DNA from 4 places in the Chryseobacterium sp. 1B4 genome. Region 4 is predicted to be linked to each of the others. Evidence: riboswitches for the same ligand, from Rfam matches in the RefSeq annotation. Region 4 holds a riboswitch; each other region holds the start of a gene.
The links. Region 4 has a riboswitch for S-adenosylmethionine ahead of OWR28_RS27220 (alpha/beta fold hydrolase). Riboswitches for the same ligand answer to the same signal wherever they lie in the genome.

Region 1 (4,218 bases), 160 kb from region 4:
CTCAATAAGCTTAATTTATTGCTGTTTCCACTGAAACTTCCCAGCAGTGATGCAGCGTCCGGCTCATAGTAATAAGGCAATGAAAACTGGCTTCTTGTTCCGGAAATTGTCTGATAATCGTACTTATAAAATTCCTGTCCTGCTAACGCGTTAATGTGATGCTTTCCAAACTTTTTATCATAGGTCAGAATATTGCTGGTTGTATACGAAAGCGTTCTGGTATTCGTTTTCGTTACCGAACCTCCAATTTCTGCTCCTGGCCAAGCAATGGATTTGAATAATAATGTCCGTTATAATTCACAAGATCAACAGAAAAACTCGTTTTGAATTTCAGCTCCGGTAAAAAGTGAATTCCATGAATCCTTTTCCTGAAAAGTTATCTTCTTTATTTTCGTTTTTATCTAACGGAAGGGTTGCAGCCGCATTTTGATTCTGTAAAGCATTCGTAGGCCTGTATTTTCCAAAATCATAAACCGGATTTCCATCAGCACCCAAAACGTAGGTTCCATCCGCATTCCTTTCATAATAAGGATAGAATGAAGGAATGAATCTTGCTGCATTGATGATATTACTGGCCTTGGAATCCGAAGAAGTAGGTGCCTGCTGAATACTGTTGGTATAGCTTAAGTTTACTCCAACATTCAACCATTTCTTAACTTCAGAATTAATTTTCAGCCTGGTATTATATCTTTTAAAGCCAGATTCAATAGCCATCCCTTTGTCATCCAGATAACCAAGGGAAAAGAAGTAATTGCTTTTCTCACTTCCTCCGCTGATATCAAGATCCACCTGGTTTCTTGATGCTACTCTCTGTAAAATATCTCTCCAGTCATCATTCCAGAGTGGTGATGCACCCGATAATAATTTTCCATCGGTTCCTACAGGTTTCGGATAAGCTGTCCCGTATGGATTGATCCCAAGGGTTGAAACGAGATTATCTGTAGCCATCTGAGCTGCCTGCTGGGAAGAAACTTTCCCGGACTGATATCCGTTTCTCAACGCCTCCCAATATAATTGAAAATACTGATCGGTATTGACCTGCTCGTAATCTTTTACTGCTCTTCCGGAGAAACCCTGGCTGATATTAAAATTAACTTTGGCTTCTCCTTTTTTCCTGATTTTGTGGTAATAATGATAATCCCGTTTGCTCCTCTTGAACCATACAGAGCACTTGCTGTTGCATCTTTCAGAACACTTATAGATTCGATATCGCTCGGACTGATAGAATTCAGGTTACCGTCAAAAGGAATTCCATCCACTACATATAATGGATCGCTGGAAGCACTTATTGAACCAATTCCTCTGATTCGGATGGTTGAAACAGCACCCGGCTGGCCAGATGCACTTGTCGTCTGAATCCCCGCTACCTGCCCTTCCAATGCTTTGGTAATGTTGGTAACAGGTCTGTTATTGATCTTATCACTGGAAATTGTCGCCACAGAACCGGTATAGCTGTTTCTTTTTGCTTTTCCATACGCTACCACTACCACTTCATCAATCTCCTTTTCATGAAGGCTGTCTTTTTTGGGGTTTGAATTCTGCGCATTTACATTAGCTACTCCTAAAAAATGCAGCTACCGGAGGCATCCATATTTTAGAATTGAATAAATTTTTGCTAATCATAATCAATTTTATTTATCATATATTAAAAATTTACCCTTTGCAGAAAAGTCAGCAAAGGGCATCGATAAATACGATAAACCAAATGCTTATTTTTCCTTAAAAGGCTGAATGTAACACCTTGCCCCCACGGGTAGGTTGTTAAGATTTCACAGGGTCAGTTCCCTCCATCTTTCTTTATAAGCCGATCGAAATATGGTTGCAAAGCTAAAAACTTTTAGTCTACAAAACAAGTAGACTTATCATTTTTTCATGATAAATTTTCAATAATTAACATAAAATTTTAATAAAACTCAATACAATAAGGAGTTACAAACGTTACATTATTTTTAAACATGACAAATATCATTACTAATAACTCAATGACATAAAAATCCAGCACAGTTTAATTTCTATGTGATTTTATTGGAAAAACTTTTTAATTTTATAGTATGAAAGTTTTAATTATAAACGGACCAAACCTTAACCTTTTAGGTACCAGGGAACCGGAAATCTATGGAAGCGTTTCTATGGAGAGTTATTTGGAAATTTTAAAATCCGAGTTTCATTCTCACGAATTAAAATATTATCAGTCGAATATTGAAGGGGAACTTATCAACAGGCTTCAGGAAGGTGATTTTGATGCAGTAGTAATTAATCCGGGAGCTTATACTCATTATTCTTATGCCATTGCGGATTGTTTAAAAAATATCCGAAAGCCTAAAATCGAAGTTCACATCAGTAATATCTACAAAAGAGAAGAGTTCAGACAGAAATCTGTAACAGCAGCCAATACAGATGCGGTTTTATCAGGTTTTGGAATGGATGGATACAGATTGGCTTTATTGAGCTTGAAGTAATTTTTAGCTTATATTCCGCTTCAGACCGTACGGATCCTTACAGATAATTATGCATACAGGAGAATAATTTATGAATATAAAGGATAAGATTTACTGTAAAAATATTGGGATATATTCCGGGCAATTAACGAAAAGAAAATCTTATATCGTTGAAGAAACAAATGATGAAAATATAAGAATCTGGAATGATGAAGGAAAACTGAGATGGTATTCTGATTTTTATTTTAGTTTAAACAATGAACCAGAAATAACTTCTATTCATATTGATGATGAAATAGAGGATACTGAATCTGATGCTATAGAAGTCACCATTGAACTTTCCAATAAAGAAAAATATTGGCTGACTTTCACTACTCCAAAGTATTTAGAGAAAATATTGGATGAAGAATCTTACTTTTCTTCAAGACATTTTATGATCATAAAAAATCTAAGCGAAGAATTAATTAAATCAACAATCCATAAACTGGATGAACAAAATGAATTGATTAAGAGCTGTAAAAAATTTAATCAAAAAGCCTCATCAGTGATGAGGCTTTTTGATGCTTATTGATAACTTTTAAATAGTCTGTTCCTGCAATTGAGGTCCTGAAGCAACTAACTTCTTCCCTTCTTCTGTACCACAGTACTGTTCAAAGTTTTTAATATATCTTGAAGCAAGATCTTTTGCTTTTTCTTCCCATTCTGAAGCATTTTCATAAGTATCTCTAGGATCCAGGATACCTGTAGAAACATTTGGCAATTCAGTAGGAATTTCAAGGTTCATGATCGGAACCTGAGTTTTAGGAGCATTGTCAATAGAACCGTCAATGATTGCATCGATAATTGCTCTTGTATCTTTCAGAGAAATTCTCTTTCCGGTACCATTCCAACCTGTATTTACCAAATAGGCTTTAGCACCATGTTCCTTCATTTTACCGATCAGTGTTTTAGAATACATCGTCGGGTGTAATGTAAGAAACGCTTCACCAAATGCAGGAGAGAAAGATGGTTCTGGTTCTGTAATTCCTCTTTCTGTTCCGGCTAATTTAGACGTATATCCGCAAAGGAAGTGGTACTGAGCCTGATCTTCATTCAGGATAGAAACCGGAGGAAGTACTCCGAATGCATCTGCTGAAAGGTAAACAATCTTCTTAGCGTGACCTGCTTTAGAAGGTAATACAATTTTGTTGATATGATAGATTGGATAAGAAACTCTTGTGTTCTCAGTGATTGATCCGTCTGTATAATCTGCTACTCCATTGTTCACCACAACATTTTCAAGAAGTGCATCTCTCTTGATGGCAGCGAAGATATCCGGTTCTTTTTCTGCAGATAAGTCGATAACTTTAGCGTAGCATCCGCCTTCATAGTTGAATACTCCGTTGTTATCCCATCCGTGTTCGTCGTCACCGATAAGGTATCTCTTAGGATCTGCTGACAGAGTAGTTTTCCCTGTCCCTGAAAGACCAAAGAATAAAGCAACATCACCTTTTTCTCCTACGTTGGCAGAACAGTGCATTGAAGCCATACCCTTTAATGGAAGATAGTAGTTCATCATTGCGAACATTCCTTTCTTCATCTCACCTCCGTACCATGTTCCTCCGATGATCTGTAGTTTTTCAGTAAGGTTGAACATGATGAAGTTTTCAGAGTTAAGCCCCTGAGCTTCCCAGTTAGGGTTTGTTGTTTTTGATCCGTTGATTACTGTAAAATCCGGCTCACCGAAGTTTTCAAGCTCATAGTGAGAAGGACGAATGAACATATTGGTCACAAAATGTGC
Region 2 (4,218 bases), on a different contig from region 4:
AGATTCGGTCTCTGTCTTTTTTTCAAAACTTCTGAACGCTCTATATCAGAAATTGAATTCAATTCTTGCAAATAAGAACCTCCCGCCTATACCATACTGGGAAACCTGTCTGGAATACACAAACTGGTTATCTGCTGTTAATGAACTTATGGCAGGGCTTTTAGAAGGTAATATATTTAAGATATTATTGCTTCCTACTGTTGCTGAAATATTTTTATTAAAGCTATAACCTACAGATAAATCTGTTACCAAACGGCTGTTAAGGACGAAATGCTCGGTACTTCCCGTTATTCCGTCAAAGTTGGCATCTACCACATCTGCATCGGTCACTTTACCAAAGAAAGAATTACGCAGTACGAAAGTAAAGCCGGAAACTCTTACTGTGTTACCCAATGTGGCTTTTACACGGGGTACAGCTTCTTCAAAATAGATTCTGTTGGGTTCCGAGAAATAATTATTAATCTGGCTTACCAGTTTAGGAGACGCATGGATGTCCCCGATTCTTTTGGTTTGATTAAAGTTGATTCCCAGGTTATTCTCCAAACTAACCGCTGATGAGATTTTTGAGTTCTGGGAAATGGTAATATCCAGACCTTTCGTCTGAGAATCCACTGCATTGGCAAAGAAATTGGCAGCGCTTGCCCTTGCCAGATCAAAAGCATCCTGTAGAACGGCCTGATCTGAACCAGGAGAGAAACTACCATCAGGGCGGTAGAAAAGATCGGTCAGTACTACCCTGTCTTTAATCCTGATTAAATAAGCATCTGCTGTGAAAGTCAGGTTTAAGGCCGGAACCTTCCATGTAATTCCTGTGCTGTAGGATTGTGAGGTTTCCTGTTTTAATTTTGGAATCCCTAATGCCTGTGCAGCCTCAGAATTATTTCTGAAAGTACCCACCTGGGTTGTTTTTCCCTGCTGAATCAACGTAGAAGTAGAGCTGTAATAAATTTGTGCCAGTGAAGGCGCTCTGAACCCCGTAGAAACAGCACCTCTCCAATTGAGATTGGAAGCCAGCTTTACATTGGTTGCCACCTTATAATTGAATGTAGATCCGAAGTCTGAATAATTTTCATACCGTACAGCTCCTTCCAACAGCCATCGGTCTGTAATTTCCAGTTCTGTATCAAAATAAGCCGCAATACTGTTTCTGTTCCCGGAAACTGCATTTTCAGGACTGAATCCCGGAAAAACCTGAGCTCCGGCAGGTCTTACATGTCCAAAAAAATCGGTTACTTTTTCATTTTCAGGGGTTTTCGCTGTCACTACCCGGCCATAGATATCATAAGAAGCATAAGAGTTTTCTTTTCCGGCATTTACTTTATAATTCTCGTGTCGGTATTCACCTCCAAAGGCAATGTTCAATCCTTTCAGGACATCATATTTTTTAGAGAAATCCAGGTTGACTGTGTTTTGTGAAAATTCAGAACCTCCGGCATCAAAAGTCCTTGGAGAACCGTCTGTAAGCGAAGCATTAAAAGTATTGACAACGCCAAAGCCAAAAACGTTTTTCCCAAATGTATTACTGAAATCGATATTCCAGCCATCCCATTTTCCTTTGATTCCGGCAGCAAGGGAATAATCGTTCACAGTGGCTTCAATCTGCGGAAGATACCCGTTGGGTGTAACAGCATTGATGTTTCTTTCATTGTTCGGAAGCCTGTAAAATCCTCCGGCATTCCCAAGACGATAGCTGTAACCTCCAAATGAATAAACTTTCCATTCTTCATTAACAGGAATTTCAGAGTTGAAAAAAAGCTGCCCTGACTGCAGTTTGGATTGCCCGGCTCTCAGGCTGAAATCCTTTCTCTCCAGCCCTCTGTAATTAAGTTCCTGAGAGGTAAAATCTTTGCCCAGTATATTCTGAAGATCAGAAATACTGTTTGCCCCTGAGATCTGAGTTTGAAAATCATTCCCAAAATAATCTACCTTAGTCGCATATTGCTTAATGGTATTGATAATCTGCTGAGTATTGGAAGTATTGGTAATATTTTTATATAACCCATCAATATTAACGCCATCCTGTAATGCTCTGTAATTAATTGCGTTATAGGCATTGAAGATATCACCTTCCCGCACTCCGGCTCTGGAATAAGGATCACGGTATTGGGCAGAACCTGTCACATTAAAAAATCCGGTTTTCCCTATTTTAGCTCCGTAATTAAGATCTACGGAAATAGTCTGCCCATCTGCTCCGCCGGAGAAATTATTGGTAACGGGAGAAGCATATCCTCCTAAAAATACCTGCCCTGAAAGTCCCAATCTTTTTCAGCCCAAGGTTTATTACTCCTGCAATTGCATCAGAACCATACTGGGCAGCAGCTCCGTCCCTTAAAACCTCTATTTTTTCCAATGCAAAGGCAGGAATAGCATTAAGGTCGGTTCCCACAGAACCTCTTCCCGGCGTAAGGGTAACATTTATCAGTGAAGACTGGTATCTTCTTTTTCCGTTTACCAGAACCAAAACCTGATCCGGACCAAGTCCTCTCAGGAGCGCAGGATCTACAAAATCGGTTCCGTCATTAACGGTGTGAGAGGTGGATGAGAATGAGGGTACAATATAATTTAAGGCCTGACTGATACTGTTAGACGGGCTTTGTTTTAAAATTTTTGAGATATTAATGATATCTACCGGAACGGGGGTCTCCGTCAATGATCTTCCGGAACCCCGTGATCCAAGGATGACCACATCATCTATTTTCTTAGATTGTAAGGTATCCGTCTGTGCATAGTAAAATGTGGAGATAAGTGCGACAGAAGGAACAAAGAATCTTTTTTTGAAATTATGCATGTTTGTTGTGTACTTTTTGTTGATAAAATTGTTTTTTAAGCAATACAAATCCTGTAACCCTAAATTGTAAGGTTACCACAGAATCCGAAATGTTTGTATTATTTTTTAGAAAAAGAAAAGGCTAGAAACAACAACACATGCGCATGTAGAAATGGCATGAGAACATATCAGAATAATGAAGGTTCACTTCATGATCTGAAGAATAAAAAATTACTGATGTTGGGTGATTTCCCTTGTCTTTAAACATTTGATTTTAACTTTAAAACAAAAATTCAAGATGGGAGTAATGATAGAATGATAAACATTTTTTCCGGAAGATCCGGCTTATCGATTGCAGCACCTTGCTTGTTTTTGCAGGTTGCTATCCCATCTAGAGATTCTTGATAATTACCTGGCAAAGATATAATTATTTCGGAAATAAAAAAATATTTAGTCTAAATTTTCGGTTTTCAAACATTTACCGTAACAAATGATCTTTTTCTGCGTCTAACCGGATAACAGTAAAACCATTATGAAAAAAACAATTTTCGCTTTATCCTTACTAGGCTCTGTTTTTGTTTTTTCGCAGGAAAAAAATAATAAACCTCAGGAAAAGCAAATTGAAGGCGTAGTCATTACCAAAACTAAAAAGGCCGTTGAACAAAAAGCAGACCGAACTATTTTCGATTTTTCTGAGCAGCCTCAGCTGAATAACGGAAACGTTCTGGAAGGAATAAAAAAACTTCCGGGGCTTGTATCTACCGATATCGCAGGAATGATGTATCAGGGGAAAATGCTGGAAGTGTACCTTAACGGAAGACCTCTGAACATTACCTCAAATGAATTGAATTCTTTTCTGGAAGGTATGCCCGCCAACTCTGTAGAAAGAATTGAAGTGATCACCCAGCCAGGTGCCGAATTTCCAGCTACTTCCGGAGGTGCGATCATGAATATCATCACCAATAAAAATGCAAATAAATATTTAACGGCTACTTATTCAGGGAATTATTCTTTCACGAATTATGACCAATACAGAAGCAGAACTACGAATTCCGTTAATTTAAATGCAAGAAATAAATATTTCGGATGGCAGCTTAATGTTGGGCAGAATTACCGTGAAAGTATGCTGAACGGCCAGCAGGATGAGCTTTTAAACAGCCATACCGACAGATACGGGCGCGGATATTTTGCAAAATCCGGGTTAACTTTTGATCTGGGGCAGGACAGATTATTATTAAACTACGATATTTATCACAACAATAACGACAACTACACTTTAAGCAACGGCCACGGAGATTTGCCTTTCAGGAGAAATCCGGAGGATTTAAAAGAGGCTTTTTATACTTCTTCAGATGTTGCCCATACCAATACCCTGAGACAGGAGGCCGTTGTAACCTATCAGAAGCGTTTTGCTGACAAATCTCAAAAACTGGACTTCCAGTTTGGCTATA
Region 3 (4,218 bases), on a different contig from region 4:
AAGTTGATACTTTTTGTAATATCATATCCAACACTGATATCAGTAACGACTTTTGGAGAGAACTCCTGCACTTCTCCAAACGGATAGCCATCTCTTATGACTTTGCCAAAATAGGTATTTCTTACGAGAAAATTGAACTTCCCGATTCCGTAATTTAATCCTAATGAAGCTTTTGTTTTGGGAGACAGTGTTTCAATGATATTGATCTGATCCGGGCCAAAAAACTGTTCCTGAGGCGTTCCTAAATTTTCCGGAAAATGGAAATCTGTGATTTTTGTCTCCGTATAATTTCCGGCAAGATTCATATTTAATTTTCCGTTGCCAAGAATCCAGTCATAGGTGACCACTACATCTACCCCTTTTGTTTCTGTATCAATGGCATTGGCGAAAAATCTTCCGCTTTCAACCTTAAACTGATCTAGCCTTGTGTCGGTAATATTACTGGTGATCACAATTCTGTCTTTCACTTTGATCCAGTATCCATCTATAGTGATGGTCAGATTGTTTAAAGGTTTCAGGGTAAATCCGGCACTTGCATTGACTGAAGTTTCCTGCCTGAGCTTATCAAATCCAAGAATTGCTGCGGCTTTGCTATCATTACTAAAGATTCCTTTGGTAACAATTTTCTCGCCGGAAGTAGAAATATCTGCATAGGAGTTATTAAAATACTGCTGCTGAAGGGAAGGAGCCCTGAATCCTGTACCCACAGCTGCTCTTACTGCATAATTTTTTACAAATTCATATCGTACAGCAAGCTTTCCATTCAATGTATTTCCGAAATCTGAATAGTTTTCAAATCTTGCAGCCGCATCAATGTTTAACTTTTTATCCAGATCATAGGAGACATCTGCATATACCGCTGTGGAATGCCTGTCCTTTTTCAGTGCATTATCCGGAGAAAACCCGATAAAGGACTGAGATCCGCCTGCACCAAGCACTGTTGAACCTTCGGTGGCGATATTACCGTTGACATCATACTGGGCATAAGAAGCTTCATCACCAGCTTTGATCTGATATTGTTCAAATCTGAACTCTCCCCGAAGGCAATATTGAAACGGTTTATATTTCTGGAAACATCAAGATTAATGGTGTTTTGTAGGAAGCTGTGTGCTCCGGCGTAGAAACTTGTTGGGGATTTTGCTCCTAATGAAGCATTATTCGTATTGTTTACATTGTAATTGAAAGTATTGCTTCCCAATGTATTACTAAGATCCAGAAGCCAGTCACTGATATTATATTTTGCTCCAACAGCATAAGAAATATCGTATATCTGGGATGCCAGCGTTGCCTGAAACCCATTCGGGTAAATGGATGAAACTACGTTAGATTTTTCACTCGGGAGCCTTCTGAAGCCAAAACCTTTTCCTTCCTTAATGCTGAAACCTCCGAAAGAATACAGTTTAAAATGGTCATTAAAAGGATATTCTGCATTGAAAAATAACTGTCCCTGTCTGATCTGTGCATCCCCGATCTGAAAATTAAAATCGTCACGTGTTAGTCCTCTTTTTGAATTTCTGCATCATCCGCAGCTCTGGCAGCTTTTACGGCTTCATCATCACCTGCAAATTCATAAGCAAAATTATCCCCGAAAATATCCAGATCATGATTTTGTGTTCTTGTTGTTTTCCCTCTGTGGCTTAGCTGCAGTGAAAGATTGATGTAACCGTCTTTCTTTCCTAATGAAGCACCGTAATTCGCTCCTGCCTGATATGTATCGCCATCATTTCTGCCGCTTATACCGTAAGTAAGGCTTGCTGATGCCCCGGCATTCTTTTTAAGAATAATATTGATGACTCCTGCAATGGCATCAGATCCGTACTGTGCGGCTGCCCCGTCTCTCAGAACTTCAATTCTGTCAATGGCAATCACCGGAATGGTACTTAGATCTGTTCCCACCGAACCATTCCCTACTGTATTCTGATAATTTACCAAAGATGTTGTATGTCTTCTTTTTCCGTTCAGCAATACCAGAACCTGATCCGGACCCATTCCTCTTAAGGTAACAGGGTCAATATGCTCTGTGCCGTCTGAAGCGGATTGCCTTACTGCATTAAATGACGGAATCACATAGTTCAGCAGATCCTGGGCAGTCATTTGCGGAGCACTCTTCTGAATTTTGTCGATATTAATAACATCTACCGGAACCGGTGTCTCCAGCTTTGTCCTTTTGACATTACGGTTTCCAACAATGATAATATCTTCAATTTCTTTCTCTTTATTCCCGCTCTCCTGAGCAGCCACCCAGATTGCTCCAAGCAATAATACAGCTGTACTTATTTTTTTCATTTTGTTCTTCCCAATTGATCATAACTTATCCGGCGGTTTTTTCCGCAGATACATAAGACTTCAAGAAATGGGATTCATATAGGCAGTCATTTCACTTATCTTCCCTCGGGTTGGAATTAGCACCTTCGCACTTCCGGAACCGTGCAGGTTGCTAAGGTTTCACCGGGCCAAATCCCTCCACCTTTCTTGATAAATCTACTGCAAAAGTAGACTATTTTTTTAAATGAACAAAAAAGGCAGATCTGCTGTCTGCAAATCTGCCTTTATTTTATAGAAATTGTTTAAACTTTTATTTTTGAACCATTAGTAATAAGAGTTTAAGAGTATTAAGACAAGCTTGGCTTTAAGCTTAAAAATCAGAATGATTCACCTTAACTATACTTTATTTCTCAAATCCTTCTTAATGGTTTTAATAAATCAACATTTTTATCAGTCTAAACAACTTCATAATCTGTTTTTATTTAATCATCATCTTTTGAATGGCGGTTCCTGTGTCTGACTTCAGCTGTACCAGATAGGTTCCTGCCGGATAGTTCACTTTCACTTCATAGGTTCCGGCTTCTTTATCCAGTTTGAATGAATTCAACCTTTTACCGGTCATATCAAAAATGGAAATTTCCCCGTTTTTCACTTTATTAAAAATTAATTTTGCCGTTCCGTTTTGTACCGGATTATCCGCAATCCGAAGCGATAGTTTGTTGTCTGCATTTACATCTGCTGCAGACAAAGCACCTGCATAATTTCCAAAGATTCTGAATTCTCCCGGCTGCAAAGTAATCGGAGCCGTTGTAGAAGCCACATCCGAAATACTGTCATCCATAAGGTTCTGCCATTGGCCTGTATAAGGAAAATAAGGAACCACATTTTGTGCAGAAGTTGTATAATTGGCCAATACCACCACATTCTTTATTCCTGTAGTAATAGCTGTATCGTAAAGGTAAATTCTGGTGATGAGCCCATTAGGGTCATTCGTAAGGTTATTGGACTCTATGCTGTATGTTTTGGTTTTGAAAATCTGATGGGCATTTCTGATGGTAATGATTTTTGCCCATGTATCATATACTGCTTTTCTGCTTGCATTGGTATCATATCCCAGCGTGAATGCGACAGGTTTCTCATCGGTTCTGCAACCACTGTTGATGGTACCGTCCGCACATCTGTTAATACTGAATTCATAGCCTAATTCTCCAAACTGCCAGATCATTTTCGGGCCGGGAATGGTAAAGAAAGTTGCACCGAAAGTTTTCATTCGGTCAAGAGCAGTATTCAGGTTTTTAACATCATAACTTCCGTTTACTGCACCGTAAGCAAGGTTTTTAAACATCAGCCTTTCCTCATCATGACTTTCTCCGTAGCCTACAGCACTCATGTTGGTAAAACCGTGAAGGCTGTGGTTCATACGGTCATAATTGCTGTTTTCCTTATATCCCATCGTATTCTGGTTATAAGGATCTGTCTGTTTATTCCAAAGCATAACACCTTTTCCTTCTGCTATTCTGTAGTTGGCCCACTGCTGTTCTTCCGCATCTGTTCCCAGGTGTTCAAAAATCATGTATGAATTCGGATCGATTGCCCACTGTCTGTCTGCATAATGTTTCATAATATCTACTCTGTCCTGCTGATAGGCATTGGTGCAGGTTTCATCATTTTCAGAACAGCTCTGAGTGAATCCTTTGGTTAAATCCCAGCGGAATCCGTCTATGTGATATTCTGTCAGCCATTGTTGAAGGCATCTTTCAACGTAATATTGCGTTGAAGGGCTTGTATGGTTAAAGTCATTGAATACATTGTATGAATGTTTCGGAACCTGATTAAAGTAAGGATTGTCCGGAGCTACATTTCCATAACCGTCGCCATCCGGATCTATATTCCAAAGTCTCACCAAAGGTGAACGTCCTGTAGCATGATTAAATGCGACATCGAGAATTACTG
Region 4 (4,218 bases):
TGTTATTTTTGTTCAACGTATATCTTAGTTTTCTGTATTCTTCTATCGGAAGGGTATTGAAAATTTTGTTGGAAGAAACCAGATCGAAACCGTTTTCTGCCAGGGCATGATAATTCTTGACAAAGTCTTTGCTTGCCGTGTTATCCACAACGATCAGGTTCTCGAGTTGATTTTCGTTGGAGAAATTGATTAACTCTTCTACATTCGATGGATGCTCAGCGGTTAAAACCTCATCACCCCAATTGGCATCAAATCCTTTTTGTTGAAGGCAATTTTCTTTGAATTGGCTACTGCAACTACTTTAAGGTCTATTTTTTTACGCTTTTTAATTTCTTCTGCAGATTCAAGTACCTGCTCTATCAGGGTCTTTCCTACGTTTCCGTGACCAATGATTGCCAGATGAACCGTCTTTGGCTTTTTGAAAATTTCAGATTCTATGATATTTCTTGTTTTTTCATCCTGGGAAGAAGTCACTACGATATTAATTCTGTTTTCTCCTGCCACCTGGTTTAAAAGCAACGGGAAAACATTGTTTCTTGCCAGCTCAGCAAAGACCTTATTGAAATCTTCCGCTACAAAACCGATCACGGAAACATTATTAATACTATAGATCTGGGAAACTTTTCCTGATTTTCTTTCCGCTTCGAATTCATCGATAAGACAAGCGACTGCTTTCTCTGCATCATTTTCATGAACCAGGATAGAAATTCCGTTTTCTACCGCTTGTTGAGAGATTACTCCTACACTGATACGCGCTAAGGTAAGTGCTTTAAAAATTCGTCCGTCAATCCCGATTTCTCCCAGAAAATCTTCTCCTTCAAACTTGACGATTGATCTGTTCTTCAAAAATTTTATTTCGTTAGCATTTTTCATTTCTCCTGTAAAATGTTTTTTATGATATTATTTAATTGTTGATATTCCATTAGGAAGGCATCATGCCCGTGTATAGATTGGATCTCGTGATAAGAAACATTCTTATTTTTCTCTTTCAAGTTTTCAAAACACATCCGGATCTCAGAAGCCGGAAAAAATAAGTCTGAATCTACGGAGATCATGTGCATTCGTGCCTGTATGGTTTCCAGAGATGGTTCATCAGCATTTATATTCATCAGGAGATGGTTCATCAGTTTGTAAGCTTGTAAACTAAACCTTTCGTTTAGAGCATTACCATGATAAACCAACCAGTCTTCTGATTCCAGGCGTTGTTTTTCCTGGTTATATTGGTTTTGAAATCTTTCATTGAGTGACTGCGGTGTTCTGTAACACAACATGGCATGAATTCTTGCTTTCTGTAATGGTTCTTCTTTATCATTTAATAGGAATTTCTGAACCAGACATTGCGCATGAAGCCAGTCGTGCGTTCTGTAATCGCAGGCAATGGGAATAAATATCTCTGCAAGATCCGGCTGCTGTGCAAGCATTTCCCAGGCGATTCCTCCCCCAGAGAGCCCCCGATAATGGCATATAGTTTTTTGATCTGTAAAGCTTCAAGCCCTTTCAGAAATATCGCAGCGATATCTGAAGGAGTAAAGTCTTCATAGTTTTTAATTAAAAAATTGTCATAACCGTTTCCGGGTATATTGAAACACAGAACTGTGTATTGATCGGTATCAACAATCTGATTTTCTCCTACCAGCTGCTTCCACCAGCCTTTCTCTCCGGATACATTTGAATTTCCGGTAAGGGCATGGTTGATTAAGATGACAGGGGCTGTAAACAGATCTTTCCCAAAAAGCTGATAGCTTAACGGGATATGGTATTCCTTTTGGGAATTTGTTTGATACGTAAGATTAATATAGTTTAGTTCTGTTTTCAATTCTATTATATTTAAATACAATTGAAAATGCCACAGGAAATGGCTGAAAAGAACTTCAGTAAGTTATCTGTCCAAAATTATTTTGGTAGAACGTAGCACCTTCTTTACTTGCGCAAAGGGTTGCTAAGGTTTCACAGGGTCTAATCCCTCAACCTTTCTTGATAACATTTTCAATATTTGAATGAACGAATGGTGCAAAGGTAGTTCTTTTCTTTTAATTTCAAAAAAAATTATTTTAATATTTAAAAAAGCCCTTAAATACAAGCATTTCAACGCCATATTAATAATTATTCAGATGAAAAAAATTGGAATTACTTCTCAAAAAAACTAACTTCGTATGGAAAAATGATGACATATGACCGCCGAAAAAGAAAGATTACAAGATACCAAATGGAAAAACTGGGGACCTTATGTAAGCAACCGGCAGTGGGGAAATGTACGCGAAGATTATAGCCCGAACGGGAATGCCTGGAATTTTACCAATCATAATAATGCAGAAAGCTATGCCTACCGCTGGGGTGAAGAAGGGATTGCCGGAATTTCTGATGTAAAGCAGCTTTTATGCTTTGCTTTTTCATTCTGGAACAAAAAGATAAAATGGTAAAAGAAAGGTTCTTCGGATTGAGCAACCCTCAGGGAAATCATGGAGAAGACATTAAAGAAATCTTTTATTATCTGGATAATACACCTACTCACAGCTATATGAAGATGGTGTATAAATATCCGATCAATGAGTTTCCGTATGATGATATTCTTATTGAGAATGGAAAGCGCAGTAAAAAAGAACCGGAATATGAGCTTTTCGATACCGGGATTTTTGATAATGATGAGTATTTCGATATTTTTATTGAATACTGTAAAGCTGATCACAATGATATTCTGACCAGAGTGACAGTCTGCAACCGAAGCCAGCATGAAGCTCCTATTGTGGTGGCACCAACTGCATGGTTCAGAAACAATTGGAAATGGGGATATAATACCTACAAGGCAGAGCTGAGTGCTTCTCAGGATGGAAGTATTACCATTGGCCACGACAGTATTTCAATTAAAAAACTGTATTCCAGAAATACAAATGCACAAAGTGTATTCTGTGAAAACGAAACAAATACTCCAAAACTTTACGGTACTCCTAAAACAGATAATTCTTATTTTAAAGACGGAATCAATGATTTTATAATTCACGGACGAGACACTGTAAATCCTGAAAAAAGAGGAACCAAAGCATCTTTTCTCATTGATGAAGTTGTGGCTGCAGGTGAATCAAAAGTTTTTGAATTCAGGTTATGTCCTGAAGAAAACGATGAACCTTTTGAAAAATTTGATGAAATTTTCAATACCCGAAAGGCTGAAGCTGAAGAGTTTTATCAGGAGATTCAGAGCGATACCGTGAATGAAGATGAAAGAAATGTGCAGCGACAGGCATTTGCCGGACTTCTCTGGAACAAACAGTTCTATCATTATAATATCGGGAAATGGCTGAAAGGTGATCCGAACTTTGAAGCGCCAAGAAACTTTAGTGAATATGTAAGAAATACGGAATGGAATCATCTTCATAATAAAGATATTATTTCCATGCCTGATAAATGGGAATATCCGTGGTATGCCACATGGGATCTGGCATTTCACTGCGTCCCTTTTTCCATCATTGATGCGGAGTTTGCCAAAGGGCAGCTGTTATTACTTACGAAAGAATGGTACATGCACCCTAACGGACAGCTTCCCGCTTATGAGTGGAATATGAGTGATGTGAATCCGCCTGTGCATGCATGGTCATGCTTCCGTGTTTTTAAGATTGATGAAAAGAACAACGGAAAACCGGATTTATTATTCTTAGAGAAAGTTTTCCAGAAGCTGCTCCTTAATTTTACATGGTGGGTGAACCGAAAGGATAAAAACGGGAAAAATATTTTCGGAGGCGGTTTCCTTGGTCTTGATAATATCGGGGCTTTTGACCGCAATATGGTTTTAAAAGACGGCCAGCATCTTGAACAGGCAGACGGAACCAGCTGGATGGCCATGTATGCATTGAATATGATGCGTATTGCGATGGAACTTGCCCAGTATTACCAGGTGTATGAGGATATGGCCATCAAGTTTTTTGAACATTATCTTTACATCGCTGAAGCGATGGAAAATCTGGGTGAAGGAACGAAAGGTCTGTGGAATGAGGAAGACGGATTTTTATGATGTATTGCAGCTTGGAAACGGAGACAGTGTTTCTTTAAGATTAAGAAGTATTGTTGGCTTAATCCCCATGTTTGCTGTTGAGATTGTAGACCACCGTCTACTGGAAAAGATGCCGAATTTCAGAAGCAGAATGGAATGGATCTTAAAAAATAAGCCGGAGCTTACCAAACTCGTTTCTCACTGGGATGAAGAAGGACATGGGAGAAAACACCTTA

Region 1: linked by a shared signal. The riboswitch ahead of OWR28_RS21100 (TonB-dependent receptor plug domain-containing protein) and the one ahead of OWR28_RS27220 (alpha/beta fold hydrolase) in region 4 are both predicted to bind S-adenosylmethionine.
Region 2: linked by a shared signal. The riboswitch ahead of OWR28_RS25150 (TonB-dependent receptor plug domain-containing protein) and the one ahead of OWR28_RS27220 (alpha/beta fold hydrolase) in region 4 are both predicted to bind S-adenosylmethionine.
Region 3: linked by a shared signal. The riboswitch ahead of OWR28_RS24765 (TonB-dependent receptor plug domain-containing protein) and the one ahead of OWR28_RS27220 (alpha/beta fold hydrolase) in region 4 are both predicted to bind S-adenosylmethionine.

Annotation. Positions count from the first base shown of each region.
Region 1 is NZ_JAPNUF010000009.1:362,444-366,661, forward strand. It holds gene OWR28_RS21090 (SusC/RagA family TonB-linked outer membrane protein) at 1-269, opposite strand, end outside; gene OWR28_RS21095 (hypothetical protein) at 331-999, opposite strand; gene OWR28_RS21100 (TonB-dependent receptor plug domain-containing protein) at 1,053-1,490, opposite strand; SAM riboswitch class I at 1,707-1,806, opposite strand; gene OWR28_RS21105 (type II 3-dehydroquinate dehydratase) at 2,052-2,459, shown strand; gene OWR28_RS21110 (hypothetical protein) at 2,530-3,009, shown strand; gene pckA (phosphoenolpyruvate carboxykinase (ATP)) at 3,016-4,218, opposite strand, start outside.
Region 2 is NZ_JAPNUF010000011.1:600,448-604,665, reverse strand. It holds gene OWR28_RS25155 (TonB-dependent receptor domain-containing protein) at 46-2,259, opposite strand; gene OWR28_RS25150 (TonB-dependent receptor plug domain-containing protein) at 2,204-2,788, opposite strand; SAM-I-IV-variant riboswitch at 3,083-3,180, opposite strand; gene OWR28_RS25145 (outer membrane beta-barrel family protein) at 3,300-4,218, shown strand, end outside.
Region 3 is NZ_JAPNUF010000011.1:528,248-532,465, reverse strand. It holds gene OWR28_RS24775 (TonB-dependent receptor domain-containing protein) at 1-959, opposite strand, end outside; gene OWR28_RS24770 (hypothetical protein) at 1,308-1,475, shown strand; gene OWR28_RS24765 (TonB-dependent receptor plug domain-containing protein) at 1,495-2,286, opposite strand; SAM riboswitch class I at 2,379-2,482, opposite strand; gene OWR28_RS24760 (alpha-amylase family glycosyl hydrolase) at 2,744-4,218, opposite strand, start outside.
Region 4 is NZ_JAPNUF010000009.1:203,027-207,244, forward strand. It holds partial or broken gene OWR28_RS27210 (ACT domain-containing protein) at 1-873, opposite strand, end outside; gene OWR28_RS27215 (homoserine O-acetyltransferase family protein) at 870-1,421, opposite strand; gene OWR28_RS27220 (alpha/beta fold hydrolase) at 1,313-1,816, opposite strand; SAM riboswitch class I at 1,877-1,984, opposite strand; partial or broken gene OWR28_RS20170 (MGH1-like glycoside hydrolase domain-containing protein) at 2,172-4,218, shown strand, end outside.